3 regions of the Allobosea sp. RIT-PG3_2 genome follow, and region 1 is predicted to be linked to each of the others. Evidence: predicted binding sites of a transcription regulator. Region 1 holds the regulator's gene; each other region holds the start of a gene.

Region 1 (5,082 bases):
CGCGAGAGCGCCTACGGCATCGGCGCGACGACCTGGGAGGTCGTGCGCCATGTGCTGGTGCCGCAGGCCGGCGTCTCGATCATCGGCGCGGTCATGCTGGGCCTGGGCCGTGCGCTCGGCGAGACGATGGCGGTGACCTTCGTCGTCGGCAACGCCAACCGCCTGTCGAGCTCGATCCTCGATCCGGGCTCGACCATCGCCTCGCGCATCGCCAACGAGTTCAACGAGGCGATGGGCCTCCAGCTCAACTCGCTGATCGCGCTGGGCTGCATCCTGTTCTTCGTCACCTTCGTCGTCCTCGTCATCGCGCGACTGCTTGTCTCGCGGGTGAAGCGCTACTGAGGTCCCGGGAGATGAGCATGACCACTGCTTCCACGCCGCGCGAACTGCCCCATACCCCCTGGGGGCGCGTCCGCCAGTCCCGCCGCACCGCCGACCGGCTGATGAAGATCATCGCCACCGGCTTCACCTTCTGCGCCATCTTCGTGCTGTTCTGGATCCTCGGAATGCTGGTGGTGAAGGGCATCGGCGGGCTCTCGCTCGCGACCTTCACCGAGGTCACGCCCGGCCCCGGCTCGCAGGGCGGCGGCCTCGCCAACGCCATCGCCGGTTCGGTGGTGCTGACCTTCCTGGGCATCGCCATCGCCACGCCGATCGGCGTGCTGGCGGGGACCTGGCTCGCCGAGTACGGCAGGCGCTCGAAGCTCGCGAACCTGATCCGCTTCATCAACGACATCCTGCTCTCGGCGCCGTCGATCCTGATCGGCCTGTTCGTCTACGTCCTGCTGGTCGAGCCGTTCCGCGGCTATTCCGGCTGGGCCGGCGGCGTCGCGCTCGGCATCATCGCGATCCCCGTCATCGTGCGCACCACCGAGGACATGCTGAGCCTCGTGCCCGGCCCGCTGCGCGAGGCCGGAGCCGCTCTCGGCGCGCCGCCCTCGGTCGTCATCACCAGCGTGACCTGGCGGGCGGCCAAGGCCGGCATGGTCACCGGGATCCTGCTGGCTCTTGCCCGCATCGCCGGCGAGACCGCGCCGCTGATCTTCACAGCGCTCAACAACAATTTCTGGTTCTCGGCGAGCCTCGTCGGCGGCGTCTCGAACCTGCCCGTGACGATCTACCAGTTCGCCTCGGCCCCTTACGAAAACTGGCAGCAGCTGGCCTGGGCCGGCTCGCTCATCATCACCATGTCGATCCTGCTGCTCTCGATCGTTGCCCGCCGCATCGTCAGCGGCGGCAAGTAGAGCTTGAATCCAACCCGGTCGCGTCTGATCCTGAAGGACCATGTCGATGCTTTCGACCCTTGAACTCTCCCCGCAATCGCTCGATGCCGAGGCGCCCGTCCGGATCGCGGTGAAAAACCTCGATTTCTACTACGGCGAGCACAAGGCGCTGAAGAACATCAATCTCGACTTCCGCGACCGGCACGTCACGGCGCTGATCGGCCCTTCCGGCTGCGGCAAGTCGACCCTGCTGCGCATCTTCAACCGGATCTACTCGCTCTATCCCGAGCAGAGGGCGACCGGCGAGATCCTGCTGGACGGGCGCAACATCATCTCCAACGATGTCGACGTGAACGAGCTGCGCTCGCGCGTCGGCATGGTGTTCCAGAAGCCGACGCCGTTCCCGATGTCGATCTACGACAACGTGGCCTTCGGCATCCGGCTCTATGAGAGGCCGCCGAAGTCCGAGCTCGACGACCGCGTCGAGGGCGCGCTGCGCCGCGCCGCGCTCTGGGACGAAGTCAAGGACAAGCTGAAGAGCTCCGGCATGGGCCTCTCCGGCGGCCAGCAGCAGCGCCTGTGCATCGCGCGCACCATCGCGCAGAAGCCGGAGGTGATCCTGTTCGACGAGCCGACCTCGGCGCTCGATCCGATCTCGACCGGCAAGATCGAGGACCTGCTGGAGCAGCTGAAGAGCGACTTCACCATCGCCATCGTCACCCACAACATGCAGCAGGCGGCCCGCATCTCGCAGTACACCGCCTTCATGTATCTGGGCGAGGTCATCGAGTTCGCGCCGACCAACACGATCTTCATGAACCCCGGCAAAAAGCAGACGCAGGACTACGTCACCGGCCGCTTCGGCTGAGCGGCGACGGACTTCTTTGTTTTATCGCATTTTCATCGCGCGAACCGGTGCCCACTTCGCTTGAAAATGCTTCGAGGATAACGCCATGACCGATCACATCGTCCGTTCCTACGACACCGATCTCGAGGGCATCCGCCGCAGCCTCGCCGAAATGGGCGGCATGGCCGAGCGCATGCTGGGCGATTCCACCGTCGCCCTGGTGCGCCGCGACACCGCGCTCGCCCAGAAGATCATCTCGGCCGACCAGCGCCTCGACAATCTCCAGCGCGAGGTCGAGGAGAAGGCGGTGCTGACCATCGCCCGGCGCCAGCCGCTCGCCAACGATCTGCGCGAGCTGATCTCGGCGATCCGCATCGCGGCGGATGTCGAGCGCGTTGGCGATCTCGCCAAGAACATCGCCAAGCGGGCCGTCGCCATCGCCGGGCAGTTCCAGCCGCCGCATCGCGCGGTCGTCGGCCTCGAGCACATCAGCCGCCTTGTCCAGGCGCAGCTAAAGGACGTGCTCGACGCCTATGCCGCCGGCAACGAGCAGAAGGCGCTCGAGGTCTGGCGCCGCGACGACGAGATCGACGCGCTCTACACCTCGCTGTTCCGCGAGCTCCTGACCTATATGATGGAAGATCCGCGCAACATCACGTTCTGCACGCATCTGCTGTTCTGCGCGAAGAACATCGAGCGCATCGGCGACCACACCACCAACATCGCCGAGACAATCCATTATCTCATCACCGGCGACTCGCTCGACGTGAACCGGCCGAAGCTCGACACGACCAATATCGAGGTCGAGGCGATCACGGGCAGCTGAGGCAAGACATCATGGCCGCACGCATCCTGATCGTCGAGGACGAGGAGCCGCTCACCCTGCTGCTGCGCTACAACCTCGAGGCCGAGGGCTTCGAGGTCGACAGCGTCGCGCGCGGGGACGATGCGGAGCTGCATCTGCGCGACCACACGCCCGATCTCGTGCTGCTCGACTGGATGCTGCCCGGCCTCTCCGGCATCGAGCTCTGCCGGCGGCTGCGCTCGCGGCGCGACACCGAGCGCGTGCCGATCATCATGCTGACGGCGCGCGGCGAGGAGACCGAGCGGGTACGCGGCCTTGCGACCGGCGCCGACGACTACGTCGTCAAGCCGTTCTCGCTGCCGGAACTGATCGCGCGCATCCAGGCGCTTCTTCGCAGGGCGAAGCCAGGTCACGTCGCGGGGCTGCTGGCCGCGGGCGATCTCGAACTCGACCGCACGACCCGGCGCGTCCGCCGCGCCGGCAGCGAGCTGCATCTCGGGCCGACCGAGTTCCGGCTGCTCGAATTCCTGATGCAGGCACCGGGGCGGGTCTATTCGCGCGCCCAGCTTCTCGATGCCGTCTGGGGCCGCGACGTCTATATCGACGAGCGCACGGTCGACGTCCATGTCGGGCGGCTGCGCAAGGCAATCACGCCTGCCAACACCAAGGACCCGCTGCGCACGGTGCGCGGCGCCGGCTACGCCTTCGACGAGACCTTCGCGCGCAGCTGACGCGCGCGATCGTCAGGCGTTGGGACCGCCCTCGATATCGCCGGCCCAGGCCAGCGCGGTGTCGTACTCCTCCGGCTTGAACGTGCGCACCGTGACGAAGGGGATCGCGGGGTTGAGCAGGTCGACGAAGGCGGCGAGCCAGCTCTTGTCGGTGACCACGGCCTCGCGGGGAAAACGCTGGAGTTCCCAGAGCTTGCCAAGGCTGTAGCGCGCATCCTTCCAGGCGGCGGCCAATGTCATGTCGGTGAAATCGGTGAAGTCGGCGAGGATGCCGATCTTCTCGTGGCGGCCAAGCTTCGCATCGATATCGGCCATGATCTGATCGAGATCATCGGCCGTCAGCGTCCGCGACAGGCGGTAGGCGCCGACATGGTCGGGGGCGGGCAGAATGGTGAGCATGTCTCCTCCTCGGCGAAGACAACGCCCCGCCCGGAGGGAAGTTTCGCGGGAAATCAGTCTGCGGCGGAAGGCGCCCGTGTCGCGGCGTCGAACTGCCCGGCCTCGCTGAGCAACCAGGTGACGAATTCGTCGAGGCCGGGGCGATCCGGCTGGCCGAGCGGGCGGGTGAGCCAGCAGCCGGTCGCGCTTGTGAAGCCGAGACAGAGCGGGTTGACGAGCGCGCCGGAGGCCAATTCATCCGCCACATAGCAGCGCGGCGTCAAGGCGACGCCGAGCCCGGCGACGGCGGCGCTGGTAATCACGGAATAGTAGCCGTAGCGCACGGTGTGCTCGGGCACGGCTCCGCGCAGGTCGTGGGCCTCGGTGAACTCGGCCCAGAAGGTCGGCATCTGATAGTGCTGGAGCAGCGTCATCTTCTGGATGTCGGCGGCGCGGCGGAAACCGCCCATGCGTTCGATCAGGCTCGGCGCGGCGACGAGGGCGACGTCGCGGCCGAACAGGTAGTGCGCCTCCCTGCCGGTCCAGGGCGGGACGCCGTGGGCGATATCGAGATCGGGCTCTTCGGTCTCGCTCTCGCTGACATAGTTGGTGAACTGCACGTCGACGCCGGGATGAGCCTCGGCGAAGGCGGGAAAGCGCCCCATCAGCCAGCGCTCGCCGACGATGGCGACCATGTGCAGCCGGATCGGCCGGGCGACCGCGGAGCGCTCGGCCAGGCGCCGCGCGCCGCGATCCATCTGCTCCAGCGCCGCTTCGGCATAGGGCAGATAGATCGCGCCGGCCTCGGTCAGCTTCAGGCCGAGCGGGCTGCGATCGAACAGCACGGCGCCGAGATGATGCTCCAGCGAGAGGATCTGCTTGGAGACGGCGCTCTGGGTGAGGTTGACCGCCTGCGCGGCGCGGGCCGTCGAGCCCAGTCGTGCGACGGTGGTGAAGGCCCGCAGGGCGGTCGATGACGGGGGAGGCCGACCGGCGGCCATGGGGTATTCCTTTTCGGACTATCTCTGCGGAGATCGTTTCGTTTGCCGGCCTCTCGGTCAAGAGGCCATTCTTCCGCTAGGGGAGGAACGAGCATCA
Region 2 (5,082 bases), on a different contig from region 1:
GCCGGCGCCGTCAGCGCAGTCGTGACCGAGAAGGGCACGATCCGCACCCAGGCCGTGCTGCTGGCGGGCGGCGCCTGGTCCTCGCTGTTCTGCCGACGGCACGGAATCGATCTGCCGATCGGGCTGGTCGACGCCACCGCCTGCCGCACCACGCCGGCGCCCGAGATCACCGCCGGGGCGCTGGGCACCACCGAGTATTGCGTCCGCCGCCGGCTCGACGGCGGCTTCACGCTGGCGCTGCGCGGGCGCGGCACGGTCAACCTGACACCCGACATCCTGCGCTACGCCAAGATCTTCTGGCCGACCTTCAAGCAGCGCCGGGCCGGGCTGAAGCTGCGGCTGGGAGCTGATTTCTTCAAGCAGCTCTTCGGCAGCGCCAACTGGCAGTTCGATCAGCCCTCCCCGTTCGAGGCAGTGCGCGTGCAGGACCCCGCGCCCGACATGGAGCTGGTCAATTCGGCGCTGGCCGCGCTGATCGCCGGCAACCCCGAGCTCAAGGACATCCGCATCGCCGAGGCCTGGGGCGGGACGATCGATTCCACGCCCGATACCGTGCCGGTGATCTCGCCGGTCGCCAGCCTGAAGGGCTTCTTCCTCGCCACCGGCTTCTCGGGCCATGGCTTCGGCATCGGCCCGGCCGCCGGCAAGCTTGCAGCCGATGTCGTGCGTGGTGACCCGTCCTTCGTCGATCCCGCCGCCTATAGCTATGAGCGGCTGGTCGACGGGCGGCCGCTGGCGCCGGTCGGGCTGTTCTAGGGAGCGCCGCCGTGACCATCCTCTACAAGGCCAGCGCCGAGCGGGCGGACCAATGGGCCGCGGCCTTCGCCCGGCAGGCGCCCGAGACGCCCTTCCGGATCTGGCCGGATATCGGCGATCCGCTGGCCGTCGAATATCTCCTGCTCTGGCAGCCGCCGGAGCGGATCGCCGAGACCTTTCCGAACCTCAAGATGATCTTTTCGGTCGGTGCCGGCGTCGACCAGCTCGATTTCAGCAAGCTGCCGCCTGAATTGCCGGTCGTGCGCATGCTTGAGCCCGGCATCGCCGAAAGCATGGCCGAATTCGTCTGCATGGCCACGCTGATGCTGCACCGCAACATGGTCGATTTCATCGACCAGCAGCGCCGGCGGCATTGGCGGGAGATCCAGGTCCGTCCCCCCGCAGATCGGCGTGTCGGCATTCTGGGGCTGGGACAGCTCGGCCAGGCGAGCCTGGCGAAGCTGCGTTCCTTCGGTTTTCCCTTGTCGGGCTGGAACCGCTCACCGCGGCAGATCGATGGTATCATCTGCTTTACCGGCGCAGCAGAACTCCCCGCCTTCCTGGCGCAGACGGATATCCTGATCTGCCTGCTGCCGCTGACCGAAGCGACGCAAGGCATCCTCGATGCACGGTTGTTCTCGCAGCTGCCGCGCGGGGCGGGCCTGATCAATGTCGGGCGAGGCGGGCATCTCGTCGAAGCCGACCTGTTGCAGGCGCTGGATGAGGGACAGCTTTCGGGCGCGATGATCGATGTGCTCGAAAGCGAGCCCCCGGCGCCGCATCATCCGTTCTGGAACCACCCGCGCATCGTGATGACGCCTCACATCGCCAGCATGACGCGCCCGGAAAGCGGCGCTACCTTTGTGCTCGAGACGATCGAGCGCCATCGCAAAGGGCTTCCGATCGAGGGGCTCGTCCCGCGCGGTCGGGAATACTGACCGCGCCGCCGCCTGCCGCGCCGCTCAGGGCGCGCTTCACGAATACGCCCCTTTCATCCTTCGATTGTCGATGAAAGGGAGAAGGCTCCACTTGGCGAGCCAGCGGCAGGAAACGCGACCGGACCGGCTGCTCGTCGTTGCAAGGCATCTCCGAGCCGCGCCGGCCATTCTCCGCTAGCCGGTCGTCTCTTCTTCATAGACAGCAACTCGCGAAGCGCCGCCGAGAGGCGGCCCTTCGGCATGTCTGACGATCCGTTCCAAGGTCCCGAAGTCGCGCCGGGTCCGGACGGGTTTGATGAAACTGTCATGTTCCGGTCTTAGGCGAAGGCCACCGGCACGAGCCCTTTCCGGCGGAGAACGACAATGCGCGCATATCACTGGTTGGCGGCGGTCCTGGCGGCAGGCGTGGCGGGGGGATCCGCCACCGCACAGACGATCTATCCGATCGACCGTGCCGAGATCCTCGAAGGCTCGCGGTTCGACTTCAAGGTCGAGTTCCCGAATGCGCCGACCTCGGGCGATGTGAACGTCACCATCAACGGCAAGCCCGCCGCCGAGGCCTTCGGACGGCCGACGAACTTCATCCAGAGCGAGGAAGGCCAGAAGCATTCGGCGCTATGGCTGCGCGGTACCTCGCTGCCGGCCGGCCGCTACGTGGTGGAAGCCACCCAAGGCGGCAACAAGTCGACCGTGAACTGGGACGTCTTCGCGACGGCGACGCCGCGCCGCGCCAAGAACGTCATCCTCTTCATCGGCGACGGCATGACGGTCGCCAACCGCACGGCGGCCCGCATCCTCTCCAAGGGCTGGAAGGAAGGCAAATATGACGGCGAGCTCGCCATGGACGACATGTCCAACATGGCGCTGATCTCGACCTCCGGCACCGACTCGATCGTCACCGACAGCGCCAATGCCGCGCATGCCTACACCACCGGCCACAAATCCTGCGTGAACGCGCTCGGCGTCTACTGCGCCAAGAACGCGCTGACCCTCGACCATCCGAAGGTCGAGACCATCGCCGAGCTGGTGAAGCGCAAGACCGGCATGGCTGTCGGCGTCGTCACCAACTCCGAGATCGAGGATGCGACCCCGGCCTCGATGGTCGCCCACACCCGCCGCCGCTCGGACTTCAATGACATCGTCGAAATGTTCTACGCGGTGAAGCCGGACGTGATCATGGGTGGCGGCTCGCCGAACTTCCTGAGCAAGGTCACCCCCGGCTCGAAGCGCACGGACGAGCAAGACTTCATCGCCAAGTTCAAGGAGGCCGGCTACACGCTCGCCACCACGAAGACCGAGATGAACGCGGCGGTCGCCGCCGGCTCGAAGAAGCTGCTCGGCCTCTACAACACCGGCAACATCGACGGCGCCTTCGACCTGCGCCTTGCCAAGAAGGGCACGATCTCGAAATTCCCGGACCAGCCGGATGTCGTCGAGCAGACCAGGGCCGCGCTCGACATGCTCAAGGGCAATCCCGAGGGCTTCCTGCTGATGGTCGAGTCCGCCCGCATCGACAAGTATAGCCATTCGCTCGACTGGGAGCGCTCGGTGTTCGACACGATCATGCTCGACAACGCGGTCAAGGTCGCGAAGGACTTCGCCGGCGACCGCAACGACACGCTGATCATCGTCGTCCCCGACCACGCCCATCCGATGTCGATCATCGGCACCTATGACGATGATCGCCCGGGCCAGCTGCTGCGCGACAAGCTCGGCGTCTACAACGAGTCGACCCCGCCGAATTACGGCCCGGTCGACGCCGAGGGCTACCCCACCAAGGTCGACACCTCGCGCCGTCTCGCCGTCGTCTACGGCTCCTATCCCGACACCTGCGACACCGGCCGCCCCGCCATGGACGGCGAGCGCGTTCCGGCCGTGAAGGGCCCCGACGGCAAGACCAACATCGCCAACGAGAAGGACTGCACGGGCCCGCTGGTGGCTCGCAAGGTCGGCAACCTTCCCTTCGATGCCAATAACGGCGTCCATGCGGCCGACGACGTCATCCTGACGGCGATGGGCCCCGGCGCCGAGCGCTTCCGCGGCCACAAGCCCAACACCTTCGTGTTCCGCGTCATGACCGAAGCGCTGGCGCTCGGCGGCAAGTGAGCCGATGATCGGGGCAACGGAGGCATCGATGCGCCGACAGGCCCCCCTGGAGGATTTCCGCGTTTCTTCGAAGCGCGAAAATCCTCCAACTTCCTGCCTCCCCGCATTTTCTTCACGCGAACCGGTGTCCACTTCGCTCGAAAATGCTCTGGCGACCATTACCCGCCGCGGAGTCGTGCTCGGCCTCGCGGCGGCGAGCCTTTTCGACCGCGCCGCCGCGGCCGATGTCGAGACGATCGCCTTCGACAGCCTCTATAAATCCTTCGGCGTGCTCGGCTTCGAATTCTCCGACAGGGTGACGGTGCTGCGCGGCAAGCCCGTGCGCATGGTCGGCTACATGGCGCCGCCATTGAAGCCGGAAAGCCGTTTCTTCGTGCTGACGCGCGAGCCGCTCGCCATCTGCCCCTTCTGCCAGTCCGACGCCGACTGGCCGGTCGATATCGTCGTCGTGTTCATGAAGAACGAGACGGCGATGGTCAGTGCCGGCCGCAAGGTCGTGGTGGCCGGAAGGCTCGAGATCGGCTCCGCGACCGATGCCGATACCGGCTTCGTCAGCCAGATCAGGATTGCCGATGCCGGCTTCTCCCTCGCCTGAGGCAAGCGGGCGGCGGCTCGTTCTCAGCGATATCGCACTCGACCATCGCGACGGCGATGGTCAGGTCTTCCGCGCTCTCGACATTCCCACGCTGGTCCTGGAGCACGGCACAGCGTTTGGCGTCAGCGGGCCCTCCGGCTGCGGCAAGAGCACTCTACTCCATCTGATCGCCGGCCTCCTGCGGCCGAGCGCCGGTTCGGTCCGCTGGGGCGAAACCGAAATCTCCGCCCTGCCCGAGGCCCGGCGCGACCACTGGCGCCGGCAGAACCTCGGCTTCGTCTTCCAGGATTTCCATCTGGTGCCGGAGCTCGATGTCGCCGGCAATATCGCCTTGCCGGCGAGCTTCTCCTCCTGGCGGCTCAGTTCCTCCGGCCGCGACCGCGCCCTCGCACTGGCGTCCCGCGTAGGACTGAAGGATCCCCATCGCAGGGCGGCGGTTCTGTCACGCGGCGAGCAGCAGCGCGTCGCGATCGCGCGCGCGCTCTTCAATCAGCCGCGCCTGATCCTGGCCGACGAGCCGACCGCGAGCCTCGACGCCGATCATGCCGATGGCGTCTCCGAACTGCTCGTCGAGGCCGCCGAGCAAACCGGCGCCACCCTCATCTGCGCTTCGCATGATCCGCGCCTGCTCGCACGGATGACGCGCCGGCTCGATCTCAGCGCGGGACATGCGGCATGAACCCCTGG
Region 3 (5,082 bases), on a different contig from region 1:
GATAGACATTAAAATCCTGTAATTCTGCATGAGCGCGACGCCGAACTTCTATCGCCCGGCCCGCCTTAACCATGGCGGGCTCTTGTAAGAACCGCAAAAGCCCCTCATATTCCGGTCATCGCGACGATCGTGCGCGAGGACGGCTGGCGCGAGGGCGCTCTCCGTCGTCCGAAACAACGTCAGGGGAAACTCTCTTAATGAGCAACTTCGACCGCAATGCTCCAGTCTGGGGTGCCGGCCGCGCACAGCAGACCAGCGCCGTCGAGATGGATCAGGGCCTGCGCTCGTTCATGCTCGGCGTCTACAACAACATGGCGATCGGCCTCGGCATCACCGGCCTCGCCGCGCTCGGCATCTCGATGCTGGCCATCGCCGGCTTCACGCCCGACGGCAAGATCGCCGGGCTGACGGCACTCGGCCAGGCGATCTATCTCAGCCCGCTGAAATGGGTCGTGATGCTCGCGCCGCTCGCCTTCATCATGCTCTTCTCGTTCAAGGCCGAAAGCATGAGCGCCGCCTCGGCGCGGACCATGTTCTTCGCCTTCGCAGCGGTGATGGGCGTCTCGATGTCGTCGATCCTGGTCGTCTTCACCGGCGCTTCGGTGACGCGGGTGTTCTTCATCACGGCCGCCGCCTTCGGCGCGCTGAGCCTCTTCGGCTACACCACGAAGAAGTCGCTCTCGGGCATGGGCTCGTTCCTGATCATGGGCCTGATCGGCCTCGTGATCGCCTCGGTGGTCAACCTGTTCCTGGCCTCGAGCGCACTGGCCTTCGGCATCTCGGTGATCGGCGTTCTGGTCTTCGCCGGCCTGACCGCCTGGGATACCCAGCGCCTGAAGGAGATGTATCTCTCTTCGGATCTGGATCCGGAATCGGCTGCGAAGCTCTCGGTGAACGGCGCGCTGTCGCTCTACCTGAACTTCATCAACATGTTCCAGATGTTGATCAGCCTGATCGGCGACCGCCGCTAAGTCCTTCGCTTCCGGGCACCGCGCCTGGACAGAGCCCCGGCCGCAAGGCCGGGGCTTTTCTTTTGGCAGGCCTTTTCTTTTGGCATGTCCGTTGCTCATCATCCGGGCATGACGACGCCTTCGATCCGCCCGGCCACTCCCGCCGATATCCCCGCCATCACCGCGATCTATGCCCATGCGGTCCTGCATGGCACGGCGTCGTGGGAGCTGGAGCCGCCCGGCGAAGCGGAAATGCTGCGGCGCTTCGAGGCCGTGCTGGCGGGCGGCTATCCCTATGTCGTCGCCCATCGCGATGGCGAGCCGCTGGGCTATGCCTATGCTGGCGCCTACCGCCCCCGCCCGGCCTACCGCGCAACGGTAGAGAACTCGATCTACATCGCCCCGGCCGCCCAAGGCCTGGGTATCGGCGGCCTGCTGCTCGATGCGCTGATGACCGCCTGCACGCAGCGCGGTTTCCGCCAGATGATCGCGGTGATCGGGGATGGCACCGGCGCCTCGGTCGGCTCTCGCCGCCTGCATGAGAAGGCCGGCTTCCGCCTGATCGGCGTAGCCGAGAAGGTCGGGTTCAAGCATGGCCGCTGGCTCGACCAGATGCTGATGCAGAAGGAACTGGGTGAAGGCGACCGCACGCCGCCCAGCCCTGAGCCGAGCGGATCCTGAGTTTTAAGGCTCAGCTCACGACGCTCAGCTTGCGGTCGAGCACCTGGAGCACGCGGGACAGTTCGGAGCCGCGCTTGAGGATGAGGCCGGTCGCGGCCACGACGGAATAGGCGCCCTGCCGGCGCGCCAGGGCCGGATCCTTGACGATTCGGTAGAGCGGCATCTCCGAAGAGCGCCGGAACACCGAGAACTGCGCCGTGTCCTTCAGGAAATCGATGGCGTAGTCGCGCCACTCACCCGCCGCGACCATGCGGCCGTAGAGGTTGAGCAGTTCGCTGAGCTCGCGCCGATCGAAGGTGACGGTTGCGGGCCGGGCCGGCGACGGGAAATGGACGACCGCGCCGGCCGATTGCGATTGCGGCGTTTCGCTTTCGCTCATGGCGCCTCCCTGGCCGCCACTCAAGCGGACGACGGTGCGATGATGCGCCCGCACTGCTGCGCTGGCAAGGTATCGCGTTCGTTTGATCGCGTGCGCCCGCATTCGCTTTGGGTCAGCATTATCCGCAAATGCCGCATTTTCGCCGCGAACGCGCCAAGCGACCGCCAAGTTGCGCCGCTCAACTCCCCTCGTTGCCTCGACGGTCCGGTTTCGCTGAACGCCGGTTTGTCAGCCCCCCAGCCCCCCGGAGTTCGGGCGGAGCCGGGCCATCGAGTCGAGGCCAACTAGCGGCTGGCATTGCGCCGGCCGTTTTCTTTTGCGCGGTGCTCTCGCTCGAATCACGGCAGCTGCTCGAGATTTCTACCGCGCCTGCCGATGATACTCGGCGTTCGGCCGCATATCGACGGCCGAGGCCATCCGGTTCGACATGTTGTAGAAGGCCGCGACGGCGCCGATGTCCCAGATGTCGCGCTCGGAGAAACCGGCCTTGCGCAGCGCCCACCGGTCGTCCTCGCCGATCAGATGCGGGGTTTCGGTCAGCTTCACCGAGAAATCGAGCATGGCGCGATGCCGCGCCGACAGGTCCGCGGCCCGATAGTTCATCGCGATCAACTCACCGAGCACCGGATCGCCCGAGAGCTGGCGCACCGCCGCACCATGGGCGGCCAGGCAGTAATAGCAGCGGTTCACGCTCGAGACCGCGACGGCGATCATCTCGCGCTCGAGCTTCGACAGGCCGGACGGCGCCAGCATCAGGTCGTTGTAGAAGGCGGCGAAGGCCGAGAGCTTGGCGTCGTCATGGGCATAGGATGTCAGCACATTCGGCACGAAACCGAGCTTCTCCCGGCACTTCTCGAAATAGGCTTCGTTCTCCGCCGAGAGCTGTCCCGATTTCAGATCAAGCGCCATCACCTGCGGCGGCGCGTCCTGCCGCGCCGGCTCCTCGCCCAGCTTTGGTTTGTCATGCTTTGTAGCCATGGTGCATCCTGTCGGACCGAGGCGGCAATTTGCCGCTTTTTCGGGCAAGTCAAAGTTGAAAGGTTGCGCAGCCTATGCCATCGCTGCGGCAAAACAACTGGGGTGAGACATGGGCAAACGGGTGACGAACGCGACTGCCGAGGCGATCGCAGCCATCGAAGCCGCGGCCACCGGCCTCAAGAGCACGATGCCCGCCGAGTTTCCTCGCCTGCTTTATGGGCGCTCCGTCGCCGAAGATCTCGAAGCGCTGCCGCCGGAGATGCTCGCTCACGCCGCTGCGGCGGCCTACGAGCACCTGACCCAGCCCCGCAAGCCCGACACCATCAATCTCGGCTTCCGCGACGCGGAATTCGGCGAAGGCGATCGCAAGCGCCAGGTCACCATCCTGGAGGTCGTCAACGACAACAAGCCGTTCCTGCTCGACTCGACGCTCGCCGAATTGCAGGAACAGGGCCTCGAGCCGCGTCTCGTCGCCCATCCGATCCTCGCGGTGGCGCGCGATGACAAGGGCAAGTTCCTTTCGCTCGCCGGCGAGGCCACTGGCCGCGCCCCGGAAGGCACGCGGCGCGAGAGCCTCCTGCACATCCATATCCCGCGCATCGATACCCAGGACGCCCGCGAGAAGCTGCGCGCAGGGCTCGAGCAGGTCTATGCCGACGTCGCCATGGCCGTCGACGACTGGGCCGCGATGCGCGGGCGCATCACCGAGGTGATCCAGGCCTATCGCGCCAATCCGCCGCCTTTGCCGGAGGACGAGATCGCCGAGGCGCTGCAGTTCCTCGAATGGATCGCCGGCGACAACTTCACCCTGCTCGGCATCCGCGCCTATCGCTTCCCCGGCGGCGACGTCGCGGCCGATCCGATCGAGGGCTCCGGCCTCGGCATCCTGCGCGACCCCTCCGTCAAGGTGCTGCGCAAGGGCCGCGAGTTGGTGACGACCACGCCGGAGATCCGCTCCTTCCTGGCCAAGCCCCATGCGCTCATCATCACCAAGGCCAACGTCAAGAGCCGGGTGCACCGCCGCGTCCATCTCGACTATGTCGGCGTCAAGCTGTTCACGCCGGACGGGCGGCTCGATGGCGAATTGCGCATCGTCGGCCTGCTGACCTCGAACGCCTATACCGGCTCGGCCCGCGCCATCCCTTATCTGCGGCTCAAGGTCGCCCGCGTTGCCAAGAACATCGGCTTCGACCCGGCGAGCTATTCCGGCCGCTCGCTGATGAATGTGCTCGACGCCTATCCGCGCGACGAGCTCTTCCAGATCGACGTGGCCACGCTCGAGCAGTTCGCGCTCGACATCCTGCAGCTCACCGAGCGGCCGCGCATCCGCGCCCTCGCCCGGGTCGACGAGTTCGACCGCTTCGTCTCGATCCTCGTCTTCATCCCGAAGGATCGCTACGACACCACGGTGCGTCTGCGCGTCGGCGAATTCCTGGCGCGCATCTATGGCGGGCGCCTGTCGGCCGCCTATCCGGCCTATCCGGAGGGGCCGCTCTCGCGCACCCACTACATCATCGGGCGCGACGACGGCAAAACCCCGCGCATCGACCGCGCCACGCTCGAATCCGGCATCAGCGCCATCGTCCGGACCTGGGGCGACGGCCTCAAGGACGTCCTCGATCAGGAGAAGGCCGGCCCCGCCGCCCGCGCGCTCGCCGAGCGTTATGCCGAGGCCTTCGGCGCCGCCTATCGCGAGCGCTTCTCGGCCGCCGACGCCCTCATCGACATCGAGATGCTCCAGCAGCTGACGCCGGAGCGGGCACGCTCCGTCAACCTCTACCGGCGCGAGGGCGACGAACCGACGCGCGCCAACCTCAAGGTCTTCTCGCGCGGCGCGCCGATCTCGCTCTCGGCGCGCGTGCCGGTGCTGGAGAACATGGGCTTCCGCGTCATCAACGAGCGGACCTACAACATCATGCCGCAAGGCAACGGCGCCAAGGGCGGCGAGAACGTCCGCGTCTGGTTGCACGACATGACGCTGGAGCGGGCCGACGACGGCACCATCGACATCGAACACCTCGATCCGACGATCGAGGCGGCGCTGATGGCGCAGTTCCGCGGCCTCGCGGAATCCGACCGCTTCGACCAGCTCGT

What was found. The regulator PhoB, encoded in region 1, activates phosphate uptake and scavenging genes when phosphate is short. The targets are predictions, from matches to a motif close to TGTCATNNANCTGTCAT.
Region 2: the regulator PhoB is predicted to act here: its motif matches at 1,986-2,002, upstream of AC2FAN_RS06335 (alkaline phosphatase).
Region 3: the regulator PhoB is predicted to act here: its motif matches at 2,039-2,055, upstream of AC2FAN_RS24595 (DUF2794 domain-containing protein).

What each region holds. Positions count from the first base shown of each region.
Region 1 covers NZ_JBXWCA010000012.1:14,661-19,742, forward strand. The annotation lists gene pstC (phosphate ABC transporter permease subunit PstC) at 1-342, shown strand, start outside; gene pstA (phosphate ABC transporter permease PstA) at 360-1,244, shown strand; gene pstB (phosphate ABC transporter ATP-binding protein PstB) at 1,285-2,091, shown strand; gene phoU (phosphate signaling complex protein PhoU) at 2,177-2,896, shown strand; gene phoB (phosphate regulon transcriptional regulator PhoB) at 2,908-3,606, shown strand; gene AC2FAN_RS24955 (SpoIIAA family protein) at 3,619-4,005, opposite strand; gene AC2FAN_RS24960 (LysR family transcriptional regulator) at 4,059-4,985, opposite strand; gene argH (argininosuccinate lyase) at 5,082-5,082, shown strand, end outside.
Region 2 covers NZ_JBXWCA010000002.1:107,450-112,531, forward strand. The annotation lists gene AC2FAN_RS06325 (NAD(P)/FAD-dependent oxidoreductase) at 1-756, shown strand, start outside; gene AC2FAN_RS06330 (2-hydroxyacid dehydrogenase) at 768-1,694, shown strand; gene AC2FAN_RS06335 (alkaline phosphatase) at 2,058-3,800, shown strand; gene AC2FAN_RS06340 (hypothetical protein) at 3,925-4,395, shown strand; gene AC2FAN_RS06345 (ABC transporter ATP-binding protein) at 4,373-5,074, shown strand; gene AC2FAN_RS06350 (FtsX-like permease family protein) at 5,071-5,082, shown strand, end outside.
Region 3 covers NZ_JBXWCA010000011.1:159,302-164,383, reverse strand. The annotation lists gene AC2FAN_RS24605 (Bax inhibitor-1/YccA family protein) at 198-971, shown strand; gene AC2FAN_RS24600 (GNAT family N-acetyltransferase) at 1,080-1,631, shown strand; gene AC2FAN_RS24595 (DUF2794 domain-containing protein) at 1,642-2,010, opposite strand; gene AC2FAN_RS24590 (peroxidase-related enzyme) at 2,371-2,919, opposite strand; gene AC2FAN_RS24585 (NAD-glutamate dehydrogenase) at 3,098-5,082, shown strand, end outside.